2 linked regions of the Labilibaculum antarcticum genome follow. The protein of the gene in region 1 interacts with the protein of each later gene in a pairwise test. Links are inferred from orthologs where the notes say so. Each region holds a gene or a part of one and is shown on either strand. Other genes may lie near its edges.

Evidence for each region. Proteins that work in one complex are often made in the same cells at the same time.
Region 2: the proteins of pepE (region 1) and pepT interact in binary tests that used the Escherichia coli proteins (3 or more experiments, as listed by UniProt). The link is inferred for Labilibaculum antarcticum from one-to-one orthologs.

Annotation. Positions count from the first base shown.
Region 1 is NZ_AP018042.1:2,286,514-2,289,924, forward strand. The notes cover bases 309-3,147. They hold pepE (dipeptidase PepE), read right to left. Parts: upstream 2,164-3,147; coding sequence 1,453-2,163; downstream 309-1,452. Other genes in these bases: ALGA_RS08985 (aspartate:alanine exchanger family transporter), read right to left, coding at 309-1,337; ALGA_RS08995 (tetratricopeptide repeat-containing sensor histidine kinase), read right to left, coding at 2,210-3,147. Also shown: more of ALGA_RS08985, read right to left, coding at 1-308; more of ALGA_RS08995, read right to left, coding at 3,148-3,411. UniProt on the Escherichia coli protein: Hydrolyzes dipeptides containing N-terminal aspartate residues. May play a role in allowing the cell to use peptide aspartate to spare carbon otherwise required for the synthesis of the aspartate family of amino acids.
Region 2 is NZ_AP018042.1:873,987-877,428, reverse strand. The notes cover bases 402-3,271. They hold pepT (peptidase T), read left to right. Parts: upstream 402-1,158; coding sequence 1,159-2,385; downstream 2,386-3,271. Other genes in these bases: ALGA_RS03160 (YhdH/YhfP family quinone oxidoreductase), read left to right, coding at 3,056-3,271; ALGA_RS03165 (winged helix-turn-helix transcriptional regulator), read right to left, coding at 2,601-2,918; ALGA_RS03175 (hypothetical protein), read left to right, coding at 402-1,018. In the rest of the region: proS (proline--tRNA ligase), read left to right, coding at 1-238; more of ALGA_RS03175, read left to right, coding at 335-401; more of ALGA_RS03160, read left to right, coding at 3,272-3,442. UniProt on the Escherichia coli protein: Cleaves the N-terminal amino acid of tripeptides.

The DNA.
Region 1 (3,411 bases):
GTAAATCCAGACTCTTTGAATGTTTCTACTAAGTGTGAGCCTGCGCTTGTTCCTACAACTGCAAGAAACATCAGCAATCCTAACTGACGTAACAATTGATTGGATGATCCGGACATGGTCCATAAAATTGGACCGGTCTTGCCAATTCTACTCAAAACTAAAGCAACGATTAAAACACCACCAGTTAATCCCAAGCTAAATGTAAAATCATCCGTAAAGGATATTTTTAATTTTCCCACTAAAACACCAAGTACAATTCCTGCTGCAATGGGCAAGAAATCTGTATCTGACAACTTTTTACTATCGTTACCAAACAGGTGACGAATATTATTAATATTTCCCTTTCCACATGCCACAACTAACTTATCTCCAAATCGAATTTCTGATTTGTCGCTTGCGACAATATTAATTCCAGCTCTTCTAATTCTAGTAACCCGCGCATTGTAATTCGCTAAAACATTTAATTGACCTAGTGTTTTATTAACCACCTGTTTGTTGGTAACCAGAATGGACTCAATCACATAATCACTGCTAAGCGGGATTTCCACGCTTGTTTCTTCCCCAATTAGAATCCTGGCCTTTTCAATCGCCTGTTCACCACCTATTATTCTAACAATATCTCCCTTCTCAAGAATTGTTGTAGGCAAAGGAACGATGGTTTCCCCATTGTGCATTATTCTTGAAATATTGGCTTGAGTCATTGAACGAATCTTCAACTCTTTGATGCTTTTCCCAACAATATTTTCATTCTCAACAAGCAGATTCTTATTCACTATTTCGGGATGTTGTTGCAAAACCTCTTCTTCCAATTTCGCGGCTTCTTTTTGAATATCAACTCCAACTAACTTAGGATACAATCGTACAAATAAAATCACAGCAATTACACCAAAAGGATAAGCGATACCATAGCCTATGGAAGCTAATGGTGATTGAGTACTTTCAATTGCCGCAGCCAAACCTGGTGTGCTGGTTAATGACCCAGTAAGCAGACCTATCGCAATATTCATATCAATTTGAAAAAACACAACCACCAGAAGTGTAATAAGCGAAGCACTTCCCACCAAAATTAAGGCAAGTATAATCAACTCTCTCCCATTCTTTTTAAACGATTCAAAAAAACCAGGTCCAGCCTGAATTCCAATAGTAAAAATAAATATTGTTAAGCCTATTTTCTGGATATCAATTGGAATTGTGATCCCGTAATGCCCGAATACCAGAGCAACGAAAATGACTGCAGAAACATCAAGAGATATCCCTTTTATTTTAATATTTCCGACAATAAAACCAATTGCAACAATTAGGAATAGAACAAAATAACTAGATGATAATAAATCCATTAACAATGGTTTTGTGAAAAATGCGCTTTTATTTATAAGAGCACAAAGGTAAAAATTCAAATTTAAAAAAAGCGATTGAAAGTATTTCAACCGCTTTAAATATATTTTCTGAAATTTATTTCAACAAGAAATTAAAATCATCGTTTGGCCTCAATTCGTATGCTTCAACACCATTTTTGAATATTCGACAGTTGTGTTTTCCAATCAAATCAATTTCTCCATTTTCGACCAGGAACATGCTTCCCTCGCGTAAGCCAGCAACATACAAGTCTGGATTAACGACCATAAATTCATTGATCCGATCTTCTCTAGTCTCTCCTCCGTGACCATCGGGATTTTTATCCAAATAGTGAGGATTAATCTGAAATGGAATTAAATTTAGCGCATCAAATCCCAGAGGATCGATAATTGGCATATCATTAGTGGTTTTAATTGTTGGACATGCCAAATTTGAGCCTGCACTCCACCCTATAAATGGTGTGTTATCACCAATCACTTTCTTACGGATTACCTCAGTGAGGTTATTTTTATGAATCCAATGAAGCAGGTTCCAAGTACTTCCACCACCCACAATAATTGCTTCTGCTTCTTCAACAGCTTTAACCGGATCTTCAAAATGATGAATCGAAACAACATCATGTCCCACTTCATTCAACTTAGCCTTTACCTTGGCTTCGTAATCGGCGAAAGAAAAAGTTACTCCTGCATAAGGAATGAATAACGCTTTAACCGGCTTATCGCCTAAAAAATCTTTAATGTTATTTTTTGGATAGTCTAAGTATTCCTCTCCCGCCATTGTGGAGTTACTAATCAATAATAATCTCATTTATGTAGAATTTAGTTTAAGTAGATGTGAATTATCTGACCTAAATTTAGCTATTTACCACTGAAATTAAAGTCTCTTTGTTCACAAATTCGCTAAATTTCTTATCACTCATTGGCCTTCTAGGAATTATAAAAGAAAACGTACTTCCTTTATCTACTTCGCTTTCAACCATCATTTCTCCATGATTTTTCACTAAAAAATCTCTACACAAAGTGATGCCCAAGCCTGTACCTTTCTCATTAGCAGTGCCATCAGTTGTTTTACCTTCGTAAATATTCTCAATCTGTTCTGGCATCATTCCAATACCGTTATCGATTACAGAAATTTTAACAAAGTATTCTCCTATTTCCGATTTAACTTCAATAAGTCCTCCCTTATTGGTAAATTTAATGGCATTTGAGAGCAGATTACGAACAACAGTATTGATCATGTTCCAATCGATATACACTTCGACTGAAGGATTGACGGTCGCTATTAGACTAATGGATTTGATTTTGGCTAACTCTGCTGATAAATTTATATTTGAGCTGATTATCGAGCTTGCATCAACCATTTGCAAGTTAGCAGATATGGTAGATGTTTGATTTTTCGCCCAAAACAGTAAATTTTCAAGCAATTCAAATGAATTATCAGCAGAATGAAACAAAGATTGAAGAAACTCGGTCTTATCTTCTTCCGATAGATCCAATTCTTCATCGGTAAGCATCATTCGCAATCCATTACTGATGTTTCCAATTGCACCACGTAAATCATGAGCAATTAGGGAGAACATTTTATCCTTAGTTTCATTGGCGGTTCTAAGCTTATCTTCACTTACCTTAAGTCTTTTCATAGCTCCAATCAATTCTTCCTGGTGCTGACTTACCAGACGATTTCTTAGGTATAAAAGTTCATTGTCTTTCAGATTATTTCGGTATCGAAACGTGAGAAGAAATATCACAACCAGTAAAAGAAGCAATATGAGTAAACCAATTGTATATTGACGGTTTATTTCCAACTGCTGTGTTTGATTTTCCGCACGAAGTATCTGATTTTCCTGATTTTTAATATCTTCAATATGTCTTGAATCCAAATCATCAATTTTATTTGACAATTGTTCCGAGGAAATAGAATCCTGATATGCCTGAAGATTCTCATAAGCATTTACTGAACTTCTATAATCGCCAAGCTTTGTATAGTATAGAGAAAGATATTTGTAATAATCCCGAAGTAACCTTTTCGATTTTAACTGCTTAGCTATAAGGTATC
Region 2 (3,442 bases), 1.4 Mb from region 1 along the record:
TAGAGCCGAAAAAACGACTAAGGTTGACACTTACGATGAGTTTAAAGAACTATTGGAAAGCAAAACCGGATTTTTTCTGGCTCATTGGGACGGAACAGCTGAAACAGAGGCGAAAATTCAAGCTGAGACTAAAGCAACTATTCGTTGTATTCCTTTTGAAGGAGACGGTGAAGAAGGGGTTTGTATGGTAACAGGGAAGCCTTCGCTGCAGCGAGTTGTTTTTGCAAAATCATACTAACATAAAAGTAAATTTTTTTAATGTTATCAAACAGTCATCAGTTTTCTGATGGCTGTTTTTTTGTATATTTACTTTTCATATTTAAACAAACAATCAATGAATATATTAAATACAAAAGCCGCAATTCTAGCAACAATTATGGACAAAGCTTCTTTAAAGCAAGTTGTTTGTAAAAACACCAAGGAAATATTTGAAGATTTACGAAAGGTGGTTCAGAGCTTAATCGCTGAGTATAATAATGAATTGGGAGAGGTTGATGAAAATGTTTTATTGTCTTTTGAAGACAAAGGAGAATTCGAATATCAAATTAAGATTGCATCTGATATTTTAGTATTTAGTTTGCATACCAATGTATTTCAGTTTAATAGAGATCATAATGTATGGAAGCAATCTTACGTGAAAACAAATCCTGATAATGCTTACTCGGGCATTATTAATGTTTATAATTTTTTAGCAGATTCTTTTAAATACACTCGTTATGAGGATTTAGGTTATTTGGTTGCCCGTATTTTCATTAATCGTGAGAAACATTATATTGTTGAAGGGAAAAGACAATTGGGCTTACTGCAAACCGATTTATCGCTTTCTACTGCCGATCATGATAATTTGCGTAATATTGTTGAAACAGCTATTAATTACTCCTTAAATTTCGATTTATTGGTTCCTCCATACGATACTGTGAAAATTATGTCGGTAGGTCAAATGTTCGAAAAAATTGAGAATGCAAGAATTCCAACAGGAAAACGATTGGGTTTTCAATTTAAATCTGATGATATTTAAATGAGTTTTAGTTCTGAAATTGCAGATAAGAAACTCCCAGCCAAATTCATTTTATAGTATCATTTTAGTAATATTGCAACGTTTCACCACATAGGTTTGTGAAGTGTTTATTTATGCATCAATTAAATACAAAACTAGATATGAGTACCTTAATAGATAAGTTTATACAATACGTAAAGTTTAATACCGAATCGGATACAGAAACAGGATTAACTCCCAGTACTCCAGGTCAGATGATTTTGGCTGAAGAATTGACCAAGCAATTGGAAGAAATGGGATTGGAGAATGTCAGTCTTGATGAGAATGGATATGTTATGGCTGTGCTTCCATCCAATTTGGATCATAAAGTACCTACGGTTGGTTTTGTAGCTCATATGGATACCAGTCCTGATTTTTCGGGAAAACATGTGAAGCCTCAGTTTTGGGAGAATTATGATGGTAATGATATTCTTTTGAATAAGGAACAGAACATTGTAATGAAAGTGGTTGATTTTCCAGAGCTAAAACAATACAAAGGTCAAACGATAATTACCACCGATGGAACTACTCTTTTAGGATCAGATGATAAAGCCGGTGTTGCCGAAATCATGACTGCAATTGAATATTTATCCAATCATCCGGAAATAAAACACGGTGCTGTTCATATTGGCTTTACACCTGATGAGGAAATTGGAAAAGGAGCTGATTTCTTTAATGTGAAGAAATTTGGAGCTGATTTTGCCTACACGCTTGATGGTGGTGAAATTGGAGAGTTGCAGTATGAGAATTTCAATGCTGCATTTGCAAAAATTAGCTTTAAGGGTCGCAATGTTCATCCAGGAATGGCAAAAGACAAAATGATTAACTCGATGTTGATTGCCAATGAGTTTTTGACTCGTTTACCAAAAGACGAAGTGCCTGAAAAAACGGAAGGATATGAGGGATTCTATCATCTGATTTCGATGTCGGGAAGTGTGGAGAATTCGAATCTTCAATACATTATTCGTGATTTTGACATGGATAAGTATGAGGAGAGGAAACAATTTGTACAATCTCTTTGCGATGAATTCTGTGAGAAATATGGAGAGGGAAGTGTAAGCCTTGAAATAACCAATCAGTATTACAACATGCGCGAAAAAATTGTGCCGGTAAAATACATTGTAGATATTGCTGAGGAGGCAATGAAACAAGTTGGAGTTGAGCCAATGATTATCCCAATTCGTGGCGGAACCGATGGAAGTCGCTTATCCTATATGGGTTTGCCTTGTCCGAATATTTTTGCTGGAGGTCATAACTTTCACGGAAGATTCGAATACGTTCCCGTAGAATCGATGGAAAAATCGGTAGAGGTGATTCTAAAAATTGTAGAACTGATTTCCAAGCAATAATTCAGTCATCATATAAAAATAAAGGCAATCGGTTGATTGCCTTTTTTTATTTGGTGATTATAGGTATAATATCGATTTGATAAATTAGTAGGCTACATTTTGCCGCGTGGTTTTGGTCAACTCTGGTCGCCGAGAGCATTTTGCCAATAGAAATTCCAGTTTGCCAGCAAATTTTAGATTAAAATTAACTAAAATCGATTGTGTAAATTAATGGGTTATTCTTCCGTTAATCTTTCAAAAATCCGACCACCTAGAAACATGGCTTTTAAAATCGGATGAATCTCTTTTCCCAAATCGGTAAGGCTGTATTCAACCTTAGGCGGAACTTCAGGATAAAGCTTACGGATCACCAAACCATCTTCTTCTAATTCTTTTAGATTTTTACTGAGCATTCGATCGCTGATATCTGGTAACAGTTTCACTAATTCATTGTATCGTTTGGTACCCTGCATCAAATGCAAAATGATGGTTGCTTTTCGCTTTCCCTTAACGTAATTGATGAATGTATCGATGGGACAATCTCCTTTTTTCAAAATAAAAAAGTTTTTTACGTGTTGATAATCAGTAATTCCGAACAAAATGTTAGTAGCCAACCAAAGTGTAAGTTCTTGATTCTTAACTAAAAAGCTTGTAGCTTCGTTGCAAGATAAGAATTAAATTAGGATAAGATATGGATACTAAAGCAGAATTTAAAGCACTTCGTATTTACGAAGAAGATGGAAAATTTATTAGAAGAATTGAAAAACGGAAAATCGAAGATCTTCCGGAAGGAGATGTAATTGTGAAAGTGAAGTATTCTTCTTTGAATTTTAAAGATGCACTTTCGGTTACCGGAAACAAGGGAGTAACAAGAAAATACCCTCATACACCAGGTATTGATGCTGCCGGAGTTGTGGAGCATTCGGAAAGTGATAAATTTAAAGTGGGCGACCAAGTGATTGTGACCAGCTACGATTTGGGCATGAATAGCGATGGTGGTTTTGCTGAATACATTCGAGTGCCGGAAGCATGGGTAGTTGCCTTGCCAAAGGATTTGAGTTTGAGACAAGCCATGATT